DNA from 2 places in the Ruminococcus sp. RTP21484sp1_RTP21281st1_A8_RTP21281_210402 genome. Region 2 is predicted to be linked to the other one. Evidence: a T-box and tRNA genes for the amino acid it is inferred to sense, from the RefSeq annotation. Region 2 holds a T-box; the other holds one or more tRNA genes.

Region 1 (7,561 bases), on a different contig from region 2:
TGTTCTTTTTCATAAAGAAATTCTTCCGGTAAAGTAACATGAAAGTCTTTGGCTACTGCGCGGAAATCGTCAGGAGTAATGGTCTGAAGCTTACGCGGTGCCATGGACATTACCTTCACCAGGATTTCCGCAGACTTCTCTACTGTATGGAGAAGGCCAAAGGTCAGATCAAAATCTTCACCAGAGCAGAACATTCCATGATGTGCCCAGATGACAACATCATATTTCTTCATCAGCTCCGCTGTTTTTACTGCAATTTCTCTTCCGCCTGGTACCATCCAGCCTACAACACCTACACCATCCGGGAAAACAACCGGGCATTCTGTAGCAGACTCCCACAGCTCTCTTGTAAATACCTTGTCATCCAGTGGAAGAACAAAGGTTAATGCGATGGTGTTGGTTGTATGTGCGTGATAAATAACACGATGCCTGCCGTTTGTAAGCTTCTTTTTTACCTCATGATTCATAAGGTGGGTTGGAAGCTCGCTGGTTGGGCGGCCGCCTTCTACCAGTCCCCAACGGATCCTGTAATTAACCCCCTTGTCATCCAGTTCAATGATTGCAAGACAGGCTTCCGGGTCAACTGCTATGTTTCTGAAATATTTGCCGCTTCCGGTTACCAGGAAAAACTCTCCTGCAAGTCCCGGCACCTCTGTGCCGATAGGCTGCCACTCGCCTGGTGCATTCAGACGTGGACGGATCATTTCTACTTCTTCTGCTTTCAGACGATAGCTTAAGTTTCCGCCGTTTCTCTCATGCCAGCCCTGCTGGAAACCATCGTCTGCCATTTTAATAAAGCCCTTCATAAATTTGGAATCTAAAATCTTCATACCATCTTCTCCTCTTCTATTTTTCGTATCGCCAACTGACGTTTCCTAATAGGAAAAACAATTGTCAGCTGATCGCAATTATGATCTCAGGGCATGTTTGTGAGCTCTTTTTTATGAGACCATACGAATACGCTGCGTCCGTTCTTTTTCTTCTTGCAGGTATCCGGTATGCTTTTGTTTGCTCTTCTTGTTTACAGACTCAGTATAACACCAATTCTCATTTTGGAAAGAACCTTACTTGCCAAATTGTTTTCCGCTTTTTGCAAATAAGGACCCAAAATAAAAATTTCTGTTTCCAGAGCATGTTTGAGAAAGGCTCTAGTTTTCTTTTTTTCCAATAAAATAGTAAAAAAATATAATTCTAAATTTTTTTGAAAAAATTAAAAAAAGTTGTTGACAATTTGCGACAGTTAATAGTATAATAGCAAAGCGAGCTGCGGAAGAGAAGATACTTCACAGTTTGTATATGGGGTCTTAGCTCAGCTGGGAGAGCATCTGCCTTACAAGCAGAGGGTCACAGGTTCGAGCCCTGTAGGCCCCATACTTATGAAATGAATATGGCGAGATAGCTCAGTTGGCTAGAGCACGCGGTTCATACCCGCGGTGTCGAGGGTTCGAATCCCCCTCTCGCTATTGTAGATGTTGCAGATTGCAGCATCTTTTTTTTGCCCACAATGATCTTACATAAAGGAGTACCTGCATGAACATTGACCCATCCACTCGTAAACTTCTTGATAATGAAACTACCATCCACGAAGCTCAGATTCGCGCTTTGTTCCAGACTCTTGACCGCAAATTTGGTCTTCGGGGGGCTTCTGTACCTATCCGCTTTGGTTACGATGAAGCTGTACTTGGCTCTTATACCCCGGCTTCTGCTCACGAAAAAGAAAGCTTCTATTTTTCCCTTCTGTTTATTGGTTATGCCGTAAAGAAGCCTCTTTCCAAAGAGGATCGCCTGGATCTTTATAAGCACGAATACGCCCATTATATGCAATACAATATGAAAATACCGGCGCAGTACAACTGGCAGGCAGGAAAGCATGGAAGTGCCTGGAAATACTGTTGCTCTCTTGTGGGCGCCGCGCCTACACCCTATTATAGGATCGGAGAAAGCCTTCTGAAGCACGATTATGACAAAGCTCTGAAAAACCCTATTCACGACAAGACAGTTCCCATCCGGGACACCTACCGTCGTGAACAGGCCTACAAAAGCGCCAAACATAGCGAAGTCAAATTCCAGGTAAATGATGTAGTAACTCATCCCAAATTCGGAGAAGGTACTGTAGAGGAAGTCGTACAGCTTTCCAATTCTGTCAGACTGCATATCCGGTTTGCTGATGATGAAGTGAAAAAAATCGATCAGAAATGGCTGCTACGGTCTGGTCATAAATAGTTATATTTTTACAAAACCCAATAAACTTATCATATAAAAGGAGTAAAAAGCCATGAAAAAAAATCATCATCTACACCGGCAGATTCACCTCTGCCTCATTATTTTACTGCTTCTGTTTTGCAGTTCAAGCCAGGTATTTGCCGCAGCAAGGGTAAATGTGAAAAATACCAGGATTAAATTATCAGCCACAAAGCTTACCTATAATAAAAAGGTACAGCGTCCAAAAGTAAGAGTAACTTATAAAGGAAAAGTCTTGAAGGAAAAGAAAAACTATATTGTAAAGTACTCTAAAGGCTGCAAAAAAGTAGGAACTTACACGGTTCAGATTATTGGAAAAGGCACTTATACCGGCACTGCTAAAAAACAGTTTGTTATTTTACCGCCGAAAGCCCAGATAATGAATATCTATGCAAAAACAGCAACTGCAACTGTAGTAGTAAAAAGACAAACCTCCCAGACCAGTGGTTACCAGCTGCGCTATGCCACTAATTCAAAACTAAAAAATGCAAAAACTATAACAGTCAAAGGTAACAAAAACAACACAATTTGTCTCAATGGCCTCCGTGCCGGGACTACATATTATATGCAAACCCGCACTTACATGACTGTTAAAGGAAAAAAATACTATTCCAAATGGTCTTCTACAGGCCATTGCACAACAAACAGAGAGACAAACAGTACCCACCAAAGTGCAACCCCTACACCTACACCAACGCCTACATCCACACCGGTTCCTACACCCACACCGATTCCCAAAGCTGATCTGCCTGCATACGATAAAGAAGGAACTGCACCAGCTAAATATACATATGAAATTTATGGTCTGGACAAACAGAAGGCAGATATTTACACCGATTGTCCCAAACCTTTTTTTATAAAGACAGACAATCCGGATCCGAACTCTTTTTCCTGTATTTTTAATGGAAATGACTCTCGGACCAGCGCATACAGAAGTGGTTCATCTCGTTTCTTTGATGATATTCCTTTAGAAAACAATGACTCAGAAACTACTTCATTAGAGAAAGTAAAAGGCGGTTATATCAAATACGTGCATTTTTCCGAAGCAGGAACCTACACTGTAGAATTCAGGGAATATTCATTATCAGGTTATACGGTTGCAAATACAGTGACATTAAATGTTCTGGATTATGAACAGGCAAAAAACGCATGGATGATTGACATTATTAACAAAACTACAACTACCGATATGACTCCTTTTGAAAAGATGGACGCTATAAGTGCCTACCTCAGAGAACCAGGCCGCTTTAAATATTTAACCAGATATAACGATCATACAGTCTCTCTGGCAGCAGATCCCAATGCTCCATTTTTTGTAACTTACCGTTGGGACTCTAGCACATCACCGGCAATTCTCGGTGAGTTCGCTGAATTAGTCGGTGGATTTGATGATATTCATTATTGCTTTGGTGATTATCCGGTTGGCTCTCCATCATGGTCCATATGGCATTATGTGGTAAAGCTTACTATAGGAAATGAGACGCGAAACTACGCCGTTTGCCCAATGGCTTCAACCGGCAACGTTGAAGAAATCAAAATGATTGATTTTTCCGATCTGAGTAATATGCGAAAGTTCGGATAATCTTAATTTAACAAATCAAAAAAGTCCCCATCCCACTGTTTTAATTGCAAAAAACAGTGAATGGGGACTTTTTTCGATTATTCTATTTTTTAAGCTTCATTTTTACCGGCTCATACGTGGTATTCGTTTCATAGTCATATCCCCGTATTCCGATTTCGTCGGCAAGGTCCGTTTTCTGATAGCTTCTCTGGAAGGTGGCTTCTTTTCCAGACTCTGCCACCTCTGAACCACCGCCAAGGTCGGAAAGCTGCCACAGATTTCCATTCAGATCCATTACATCAAGGGAAATACTGTCGCACTCTTCTAAGAAGATGCAATGGATTGTGACGTAATCGCCCACTTCTGTTTCTTCTATATCTGCGGACAGGATCTTTACTTTTCCATCTGCAGTTATCCCTTCACCATCCACAGGCACATAGGTCATACTTTTCCCCTGGCTCTTATCTTCCAGCTGAAAAGTAATGTTTGTACGCATCACATCATCAACGCACTTAGCATCAGGAAGCGTGGCAGTTCCGATGCAAGAAACGGTAAGATTCTTACTCTCATTTGTCTTTACCGCGGAAGAATAGAAATCTACTACATCATCTTCCAGATTTCGATAATTTCCCACTGCTGTTTCAATGCCCAGATCTGAATCAAAATCAAAGCTGGCTCCGACCTTTACGATGGTCAGTCCTTTTTCTGCGGCATATTCTTCTATTGTCTTATCACTTTCAATTCCAAGATTTCTTACAGGATCCTCATTCAAGGCATCTTGTCCTGCCAGAAGATACTTGCCTCTTTCTTTCGCTGTAACTTCCACCACCACCTGGACACTGTTTTTATCACAAAGGGCTTCCTTCACGGTGTAAGTAAGAATGGAATCTCCATCTTCCTGCTGCACCGGATCTTTTTCAATCAGCTCCTTGGCTTCTTCCGGCATCTTATTTCCAACTTCCTGGAAAAAGCCGGAAATGCCTATATACTTCTCTGCAGCAAAAACAGTGGCACCAAATACCATCACTGCCGCAAATGTCAAGATCAAACTGCGCTTCCAGTTTTTCCGTGTACCAATTTTTCCCATTCTGTCAGTGCCATTTATTACTTTTCCCGTTTTTTCTTCTTTCTGATACCCTCTATTAGACTCTGCCGAATTCTCTATCATTTCCAAGGTCTCATTTACACGCCTGAGCACACATTCCGGCACTTCTGTTTCTTCTGAAAAAACATCAAACAATTTATCATCCATGAATATATCCTCCTTCATACTCTGCACGAAGCTGTTTTCTGGCTCTGGAGAGCCTTGTAAGCACTGTATTCTGGCTGATTTCCAGAAGAGCGGCAATTTCCTTTACACTAAGGGATTTGCTGTAATACAAAAGCATCACCACCTGGTACTTCTCATCCAGGGATGCCAGGATTTCCTTCCATTCACAATCTACATAGCCAGGTTCCTCGAAGATTCCCTCTTCCATTTCCATCGTAGGAAAAACGCGGCCTTTGTGCCGAAGCATTTCATTGCAGTTATTGATCAGGATCCGAATCATCCAGGTTTTGAAGTAAGAATCCTTTTTTAAAGTGGAAAGCTTCTCATAACACTTTAAAATCGTTTCCTGTATGGCATCTGCCACATCTTCGTCATTCTTCAGATAGGCCCAGGCTACTTTGTACATGCTCTGGGTATTCATCCGGATGAGCTGTGCAAATGCACCGGAATCTCCGGCTTTTGCCTTTTTCACCAAATTTTCCATAAGGGTTTTCGCTCCTTTTTTTGTGTTCTGCAGTACACGAAATATATTGCTGTATTTCCTTTTACATACATTAGATGGAAAAGGCAGGGAGAATATTTCATCGAATATAATTTTTCGCCCATGATGAGTGAATACTAAGCATAAAAACAAGAATATTAGATATGTGTAATATTTTACACGGTCGGAGATTTTTAATAAATATAGAAAAAGCTGGCATTTGCAATTTATTCACTCACAAATGCCAGCTCCTATAATCCTATTTACTTATTTATTTGAAGTACTCAACACCAGACTCAAAGATCTGAATATCCTGCTGTCCATAGATGTTGATTGCAACGCCATTGTCGCGACGCTCGCTGTGTGCCATCTTACCAAGGACACGTCCATCCGGGCTTGTGATACCCTCAATGTTGTATGTAGAACCATTGATGTTGGATTCTTCGGACTGATCCAGCTCTCCGTTTGGATTTACATACTGGGTAGCTACCTGACCGTTTGCAAGAAGCTTGGTAAGCCATTCATCGTTTGCTACGAAGCGTCCCTCACCGTGGGAAGCCGGGTTGCAGTATACACCGCCAAGAGCCGCTTTCTGCAGCCATGGAGACTTGTTGCTTACAACCTTTGTGTAAACCATCTTAGAAATATGACGTCCGATGGTGTTATAGGTCAGTGTAGGAGAATCCTCTTTCTGTCCGCAGATCTCGCCGTATGGAACAAGTCCCAGCTTGATCAGCGCCTGGAATCCGTTACAGATACCAAGTGCAAGACCATCTCTCTCATTTAACAGCTTCATAACTGCCTCTTTGATCTTTGCATTCTGGAAGGCAGTTGCAAAGAATTTCGCAGAACCGTCTGGCTCATCACCAGCGGAGAAGCCGCCTGGGAACATGATCATCTGTGCCTGATCAATGGATTTCTCAAATATTTCCACAGAATCACGGATATCCTCTGCACTTAAGTTCTTAAATACCTTAACGTCTACCTCAGCTCCGGCTCTCTCGAATGCCTTTGTACTGTCGTACTCACAGTTTGTTCCTGGGAATACAGGAATGAATACGCGAGGTTTTGCTACTTTATGCTTGCAGACATAAATATTCTTTGTATTATAAATACCATTCTCATAGGTTGCTTCCGGATCTGCTGTCTTTACAGCCATAGCAACTGGTCCATCGTTTTCTTCACCAGAGGTTGTCTTAAAGACCTTCTCCAGAGTACCTGTCCATGCCTTGTAAGCCTCATCCAGTGTAATCTCAGCATTTCCGTAGGAGAATTTGCCATCAGCTGTTACTTCACCGATCACGGTGTATGTGATGGAAAGCTGACCAACCTTTTCAGCCGGAACCTCCAGAACCAGATCACCGAAGCCTGGTGCAAAGAAGTCTCTTGGATCCAGGTTATGCTCAATCTTCACGCCCATTGCATTTCCAAATGCCATCTTGCTGACAGCTGCAGCAATGCCGTGACGGTCAAGTGCATAAGCGGAAACCACTTTGCCTGCCTGCATGTCATTGTGTAATTTCTCGTACTGATCCATAATTGCCGCATAGTCCGGTAAATCGTACTGATCTTTCGGAGCGCGAAGCCATACCAGTTTGTTTCCAGCCTTTTTCAGCTCTGGTGTAATCACATCCTGAAGCTTGGCAACATCCACTGCAAAGGAAACCAGTGTTGGCGGAACATCAATGTCATTGAAGGTTCCGGACATACTGTCCTTACCACCGATAGACGGAAGACCGAAGCCCATCTGTGCTGCATAAGCACCAAGAAGTGCTGCAAATGGCTGGCTCCATCTCTTTGGATCCTCTGTCATACGGCGGAAGTATTCCTGGAAGGTGAAACGGATCTTCTTATAATCACCACCTGCTGCCACGATTCTTGCAACAGATTCTGTCACTGCATAAGCAGCTCCGTGATATGGGCTCCAGGAGGATAAGTATGGATCAAAGCCATAGCTCATCATAGTTACAGTATTAGTTGTTCCATTCTGTACAGGTACCTTTGCAAC
Region 2 (7,561 bases):
CATATGCTACCTTGTATGTAAAAGTGCCTACCGGCTATCTGGCTCTTCGATCCGCTATGGGATATGATGCGGCAAATGAGATTGGTGAACTGAATACCGGTGATACTGTGGTAGTAATTGATTCCAGTTCGGATAAATACTGGTATGTATATTCTCCACGCCTTATGAAATACGGATATGCGGATTGTAATTATATATTCTGCAATTGATGAGCAGGAAAGAAAAACAGCCTCTGACTTTTTTACTGGGAAAGTCAGAGGCTGTTTTTGAAATAACTATAATTTTTATAACTGCACACTTGAATTCATATCCTACGCGATTGGTATAGTTGTTACTGTTTACTCCGTGACCAGTAACGTATAGTTATCTTTATAGAAATTTCATACTTTCTCTGATTGAACAAAAAAACCTGCAATGCTATACTAAAATTAAAACATATTTGAAAAACAGGAGTGTGATAAATTGCAGGATACCATAGAAAACTATATTCACCTTGAAAAGGTTTCCAAGATTTATGGAACAAAAGAAGTAAAAATAATCGCAGTAGATGAGATCAGCTTTAACATAGCAAAAGGCGAGTTTGCCGTGATCGTAGGTCCCAGTGGCGCTGGTAAGACTACGGTTCTGAATATTCTGGGAGGAATGGATACTGCCACCAGCGGTCAGATCTGGGTAGATGGAAGGAATATAGCGAAATACAATAACCGCCAGCTCACCAGCTACCGCAGGGACGATATTGGATTTGTTTTTCAGTTTTATAATCTGGTTCCCAATCTGACAGCTCTGGAAAACGTAGAACTGGCAGGACAGATCTGTAAGAACCCCATGGATCCGAAAACTGTTTTGGAAGAGGTGGGCCTGAAAGACAGACTTGGAAATTTTCCTGCCCAGTTATCAGGCGGTGAACAGCAGAGAGTTTCCATTGCAAGAGCTCTTGCCAAGAATCCGAAGATGCTCCTTTGTGATGAGCCTACAGGTGCGCTGGATTACCAGACTGGTAAGGCAATTCTCAAGCTTTTACAGGATATGTGCCGCCAAAAGGGGATGACAGTAGTGGTTATCACTCATAACTCTGCATTGACGCCTATGGCAGATCGCGTGATTAAAATAAAAAACGGCAAGGTGGCACAGATGACTTTGAATGCCCACCCAACCCCGGTAGAAGAAATTGAGTGGTAGGTGAGAGATGAAAGCATTAAGAAAAGAATTCTGGATGGAGATCCGGAAAAGCAAATCCAGGTTTATCTCCATTCTTCTGATCGTGGCTCTCGGAGTGGCCTTCTTTTCCGGTATTCAGGCTTCCTCGCCGGATATGCGCTATTCCGGAGATGCCTATTATGACGAAAGCAGCCTGATGGATATCAAGGTTGTGGGCACAATGGGCCTGACATCTGATGATGTTTCTTCTATAGAAAGTATAGATGGCATTGAGTCCGCAGAAGGTGCCTGGTCTACCGATGTGATGTGCGGGGAAGGCCAGAAGCAGAAGGTTCTTCACATTGAATCCATAAATGACGCAGTGAATAAACTGGATGTGCAGGAGGGACGCCTTCCGGAAAAAAGTGGAGAGATTTTTCTGGATAGCACATTTGCTTCTGCCAATGAATATAAGGTAGGAGATAAGGTTGCTTTGCGTGAAGATGGAGATTCTACCCTTCTTGTGACTGCAGAATATACGGTAGTGGGAACTGGAAGAAGCCCTCTTTATATTTCCTTTAACAGAGGAAATACAACCCTTGGAACTGGTGAAGTAAATGGATTTGGATATGTGCTCCCGGAAGATTTTGACCAGGAAATTTATACCCAGATTTATGTGACCGTTCATGGTGCAAAGGGCCTTACCAGTTATACAGACGGTTACGAGAATCTGATTGCCAAGATCAAAGGCCGTGTTGAAAACATAGCAGATGATCGCTGTCAGATCCGCCTTGCAGCTGTGAAGGCAGATGCACAGGAGGAAATCGATGATGCCCAGAAGAAGCTGGACGATGGGAAAAAAGAGGCAGATGAAAAGCTTGCTGACGCAAAAGAAGAACTGGATAAAGGTGAAAAGGATTTAGAAGACGGCAGGCAAGAGTATGAAGATGGAAAATCCCAGTTAGAAGACGCAAAAACAGAGCTTGCCGATGGGAAAAAACAGCTGGAAGATGCGAAGACAGAGCTTGCTGATGGGAAAACCCAGTTAGAAGATGCGAAAGCGCAGCTTGCTGATGGAAAAAGTCAGCTGGAATCTGCCAAGAGTCAGCTTTCCTCTAGCAAAAGCCAGCTTGATACTGCCAGAAGCCAGCTGGATGATGGATGGAGTCAGGTAAATGCAGCAAAAGCCCAGCTTGCTGACGGACAGGCTCAGCTTGATTCTGCGCAGAAGCAGGTAACCAGTGGTCTGGCAGAATTAGAGGAAAATCAGAAGACTTTAGATGAAAATAAAGCGAAACTTGCAGATGGAAAAGCCCAGCTTGAGGTAGGCGAACAGCAGTTAGAAGCCGCAAAGCAGACTTTGACAACAAAGCAAAGTGAACTGGATCAGTCAAAAGCGGAAATTACTGCCGGACAGCAGCAGATCGAAAGTACCAGAACCCAGTTAAATGCCCAGAAGCAGCAGATTACAGATGGACTTTCCCAGGTATCAGTAGGAGAAGCCCAGCTTCAGGAGGGAATAAGTGCTTTGGAAAGCGCAAAAGCTCAGCTGACGGAGCTACAGAGTCAGCTTGCTACAGTACGCGCAAGTTACAACGCAGCACTGGAAAATCCGGATGCTTCCCAGGAGGAAATAGATATTCTGGCAGCCCAGGTGTCTGCACTGGAAGAACAGGAGGCGGCAGTAACCCAGCAGATCCAGGCAAGTGAAGCGCAGATTGAGAGTCAGCGGCAGCAGCTTGCAGCGACCAGAAGTGAGTTGGAAAGCGGGCTTGCAGCAGTCGAGGATGGACTTTCCCAGCTTTCTCAGAAAGAAAGCGAGCTGAATGCGGGGCTGGAACAGATAACAGCAGGTCAGGCACAGATCGATGCCGGATGGATTCAGATTCAGGAACAGGAGAATACTCTTGCTGCTTCGAAAGCTGAGATAGAGGCAGGGGAACAGGAACTGGAAAAAGGTCAGAAGCAGTTAAAGGCAGCAAAGAAAAAACTGAGTAAAGCCCAGAAAGAAATTGATTCCAATGCAGAGACCCTGGCAGCAGGACAGGCGGAACTGGATGCCAATGTGGCAAAGTTAAATGACAGCGAAGCGCAGTATGCTTCCGGCCTGGAACAGTATCATTCCGGTGCCCGGCAAATCGCTGAAAATGAGGCAAAGCTTACTTCCGGTGAGCAAGAGATTGCAGAAAATGAGGCGAAACTTGCCGATGGTGAGAAAGAAATCGCAGACAATGAGAAGAAGCTTGCAGACGGTGAAAAAGAGATTACAGACAATGAGAAAAAGCTTCAGGATGCGGCTAAAGACTTGAAAAAAGGCGAGAAAGACCTTGCAGACGGAAAGAAAGAGTACGAAGACGCCCAAAAAGATGCTGAGGATGAGATTGTCGAGAATCAGCAGAAGCTGGATGATGCGAAAAAGGAGCTGGAAGATCTGGAAAAGCCGGAGTGGATGGTTACAGATAGGGAGGATCTTCCGGAATATACGGATTACGGTGATAATGCAGACCGTCTTCGAAACATCGGTCAGGTTTTCCCGGTCATCTTTTTCCTGGTAGCGGCATTGATCAGTCTTACCACTATGACTCGTATGGTGGAGGAGCAGCGAACCCAGATCGGTACCTTGAAGGCATTGGGATATAAGAAGTCTGCCATTGCAGCAAAATACATCTGTTATGCATTTTTTGCAACTCTTCTTGGCAGTGTGCTAGGAATGCTGATCGGAGAGAAAATTATTCCATACATTATTATAACTGCTTATGGAATTATGTATCACAATGTGGCAAATACCATTTCCATTGATTATCAGCCTGGCTTCGCACTGATCGCTTCCGCAGCCTCTGTTGTATGTACAGTTGGAGCGACTCTTTTTGCAAGTGGAAAGGAGCTGCAGGAGACACCGGCCTCTCTTATGCGCCCACCGGCTCCGAAAGAGGGCAAGCGGGTATTGCTGGAGCGGTTCACATTTATATGGAAGCATTTAAGCTTTTCCTGGAAGTCCACAATCCGAAATCTTTTCCGTTACAAGAAGCGTCTGATCATGACAGTCTTTGGAATTGCAGGAAGCATGGGACTGATGCTGGTTGGTTTTGGGCTTCAGGATTCCATTAGTGATATTGCCGCTATTCAGTACCGGGAGCTGCAGCATTATGACGGAATGGTGATTGAGGACAGCGATGCTACAGAGGAAGAACATGAAGAGCTGTTTGAATATATGAAGGAAAATGAGCAAATCGCCCATTGCAATCGGGTACAAATGACGAAGATCAGTGCTCCGAAAGGCAGCTCCAACATCAGTATTTATCTGTTTGTGCCAGAGAGCCTGAGTGAGTTTGCAAAGGATGTAACCTTAAAGAACCGTATTACCGGGGAAACATATGAGCTTACCGACGAAGGTGCTGCTATTTCCGAGAAAACGGCATCCCTGCTGGGATTAAAGGTGGGAGATATGATTCCCCTGAAAAAGGGAGATAAGGAATATAAGGTGAGGGTGGCTGTGATCACAGAGAATTATATGAGCCATTACCTTTATATGACGCCCAGGGTTTATGAGCAGACGTTCGGGGAAAAGCCGGAGTATGAGAACATTGTGTTTACTATGCAGGAAGACTGCAAAGATGATCTGGAAATGGCAGGAACCCGGATCCTTGCTTATCCTGGGGCTCTCAGCATCAGTTATACCAGTAGTCTGGCATCCCAGGTTGACCGTATGCTGAGCACTCTGGATGCGGTGATCCTGGTGCTGATCGTTTCCGCAGGAATGCTTGCTTTTGTGGTATTGTATAATCTGAATAATATCAATATTACAGAAAGACAGAGGGAGCTGGCAACTTTGAAGGTGCTCGGCTTCTATGACGGAGAGGTCTCCCAGTATGTGCTTCGGGAAAACGTGATCCTGACAGTGCTTGGAATTATGTTTGGAGCAGTGTTTGGAATTCTCATTCACAGGTATGTGATTACCACGGTTGAGGTGGATGCGGTTATGTTTGGACGTAATATTAAGCTGTTGAGCTTTTTATACAGTGGGATTCTGACAAGCATATTTTCCATTGTGGTGAATGGGGTGATGCATTTTAAGCTGAAAACCATTGATATGGTAGAGTCCTTAAAGAGTGTGGAATAAAAAGTATTGAAAAAACATCGCTTTGGGGGAGAATTCCTGAGTGGTGTAATTGTGAAATTTTTAAATTAGCTTGACAAGCCGGAAGAATGCAATTATAGTTATATCCATGAAAAGTGGCGGCTTTTTCCGGCTATTTACAAGGAGATCAGGTCGCTGCAGCGAAAGGCATTGAAGAAGAGGAGTAAGTGCATGCCCTCCCAGAGAGAAATGTCCAGGTATAACTGTGGTGGAAGACATTTCGAGATCCGCATTCACTGAAGGTAGCTTCTGAGCCGGGAAACTGAACAGGCAGTGATATCTGCAGTAAGTTTTCACGCAATTCCAGCGTTACAGGAAAGAGATATGTGTATAACAGAGCGAAGGCTGTAAATGCATTCAGGGAAAACAGCACTTTGCATTTTGCACATAATGAAGGTGGTACCGCGTTAATTTCGCCCTTCACACAATTGTGTGAGGGGCTCTTTTTTTAGGAGGAAAATCATGAGCAAAGAACTTGCAAAGACCTACGATCCGAAAGGAATCGAGGAACGTCTTTACCAGAAATGGATGGACAACGGATATTTTCATGCAAAAGTAAACCCGGATAAGAAACCATTTACCATTGTTATGCCGCCGCCAAACGTAACCGGACAGCTGCATATGGGACATGCACTTGATGAGACTATGCAGGATATTCTCATCCGTTTCAAGAGAATGCAGGGCTACGAAGCACTGTGGCAGCCGGGAACTGACCATGCAGCTATTGCTACAGAGGTTAAGGTTACTGAGAAACTGAAAAAAGAAGGCATCGACAAGGCAGAAATCGGCCGTGAGAAATTCCTGGAATATGCCTGGGAGTGGAAAGAAGAGTACGGCGGAAAAATTATCAACCAGCTGAAGAAACTTGGTGCTTCCGCAGACTGGGAGAGAGAGCGTTTCACCATGGACGAAGGCTGCTCCAAGGCCGTACAGGAAGTTTTCATCAAGTTATATGAAAAAGGCTACATCTACAAAGGTTCCCGTATCATCAACTGGTGTCCGGTATGCCAGACTTCCATTTCCGATGCAGAGGTTGAGCATGAGGATCAGGACGGATTTTTCTGGCACATCAATTATCCGGTTGTTGGAGAAGAAGGAAAATTCGTGGAAATTGCAACAACACGTCCGGAAACACTTCTTGGAGATACTGCAGTTGCAGTAAACCCGGATGATGACCGTTACAAAGACATTGTTGGCAAAATGCTGAAGCTTCCCCTCACAGACAGAGAGATCCCGGTTATTGCCGATGAGTATGTTGATAAAGAATTTGGTACCGGATGCGTAAAAATCACACCGGCACATGATCCTAACGATTTCGAGGTTGGAAAGAGACACAATCTTCCAGAAATAAACATCATGAATGATGATGCTACCATCAATGAGCTGGGTGGTAAATACGCCGGCATGGATCGTTATGAGGCAAGAAAAGCCATGGTAGAGGATCTGGACAAGCTTGGCCTTCTGGTAAAGGTTGTTCCGCACAATCACAGCGTTGGAACACATGACCGCTGCCATGCAACCGTAGAGCCGATGATCAAGCCTCAGTGGTTTGTAAAGATGGATGAAATGGCAAAAGCTGCTATCAAGACTCTTGAGGATGGAGATCTGAAATTCGTTCCAGAGCGTTTTGACAAGACTTACCTTCACTGGCTGGAGAACATCCGTGACTGGTGTATTTCCCGTCAGCTGTGGTGGGGACACAGAATTCCGGCTTACTACTGCGATGAGTGTGGTGAGACTGTAGTTGCAAGAGAAATGCCGGAAAAATGTCCGAAATGCGGATGTACGCATCTTCATCAGGACGAGGATACTCTGGATACCTGGTTCAGCTCTGCTCTGTGGCCATTTTCCACACTTGGCTGGCCGGATAAGACACCGGAACTGGAGTACTTCTATCCAACAGATGTGCTGGTAACCGGATATGACATTATTTTCTTCTGGGTTATCCGTATGGTATTCTCTGCTCTTGAGCAGACTGGCAAGACACCGTTCCATCATGTACTGATCCATGGTCTGGTAAGAGATTCCCAGGGACGCAAGATGAGTAAATCCCTTGGAAATGGTATTGACCCGCTGGAAGTAATCGACAAGTACGGCGCAGATGCTCTTCGTCTTACTCTGATGACTGGTAATGCACCTGGAAACGATATGCGTTTCTACTGGGAGCGTGTAGAATCCAGCCGTAACTTTGCAAATAAGATCTGGAATGCTTCCCGTTTCGTTCTTATGAATCTGGAAGGAAAGGATGTAACGGAGCCGGAGATTGGTTCTCTTTGCGCTGAGGAC

What was found. The T-box of region 2 lies ahead of AB5170_RS00390 (valine--tRNA ligase). A T-box ahead of a tRNA ligase gene usually reads a tRNA of that ligase, here a tRNA-Val.
Region 1: it encodes a tRNA-Val, which carries the amino acid that the T-box ahead of AB5170_RS00390 (valine--tRNA ligase) is inferred to sense. The anticodon was not compared.

What each region holds. Positions count from the first base shown of each region.
Region 1 covers NZ_JBCPGE010000026.1:144-7,704, forward strand. Annotated here, with positions in the region: gene rhaD (rhamnulose-1-phosphate aldolase) at 1-830, opposite strand, end outside; tRNA gene AB5170_RS12965 (tRNA-Val) at 1,299-1,371, shown strand; tRNA gene AB5170_RS12970 (tRNA-Met) at 1,390-1,463, shown strand; gene AB5170_RS12975 (hypothetical protein) at 1,531-2,223, shown strand; gene AB5170_RS12980 (hypothetical protein) at 2,276-3,823, shown strand; gene AB5170_RS12985 (hypothetical protein) at 3,906-5,054, opposite strand; gene AB5170_RS12990 (RNA polymerase sigma factor) at 5,047-5,556, opposite strand; gene AB5170_RS12995 (phosphoribosylformylglycinamidine synthase) at 5,825-7,561, opposite strand, start outside.
Region 2 covers NZ_JBCPGE010000001.1:86,058-93,618, reverse strand. Annotated here, with positions in the region: gene AB5170_RS00405 (hypothetical protein) at 1-209, shown strand, start outside; gene AB5170_RS00400 (ABC transporter ATP-binding protein) at 475-1,179, shown strand; gene AB5170_RS00395 (FtsX-like permease family protein) at 1,187-5,257, shown strand; T-box leader at 5,417-5,699, shown strand; gene AB5170_RS00390 (valine--tRNA ligase) at 5,738-7,561, shown strand, end outside.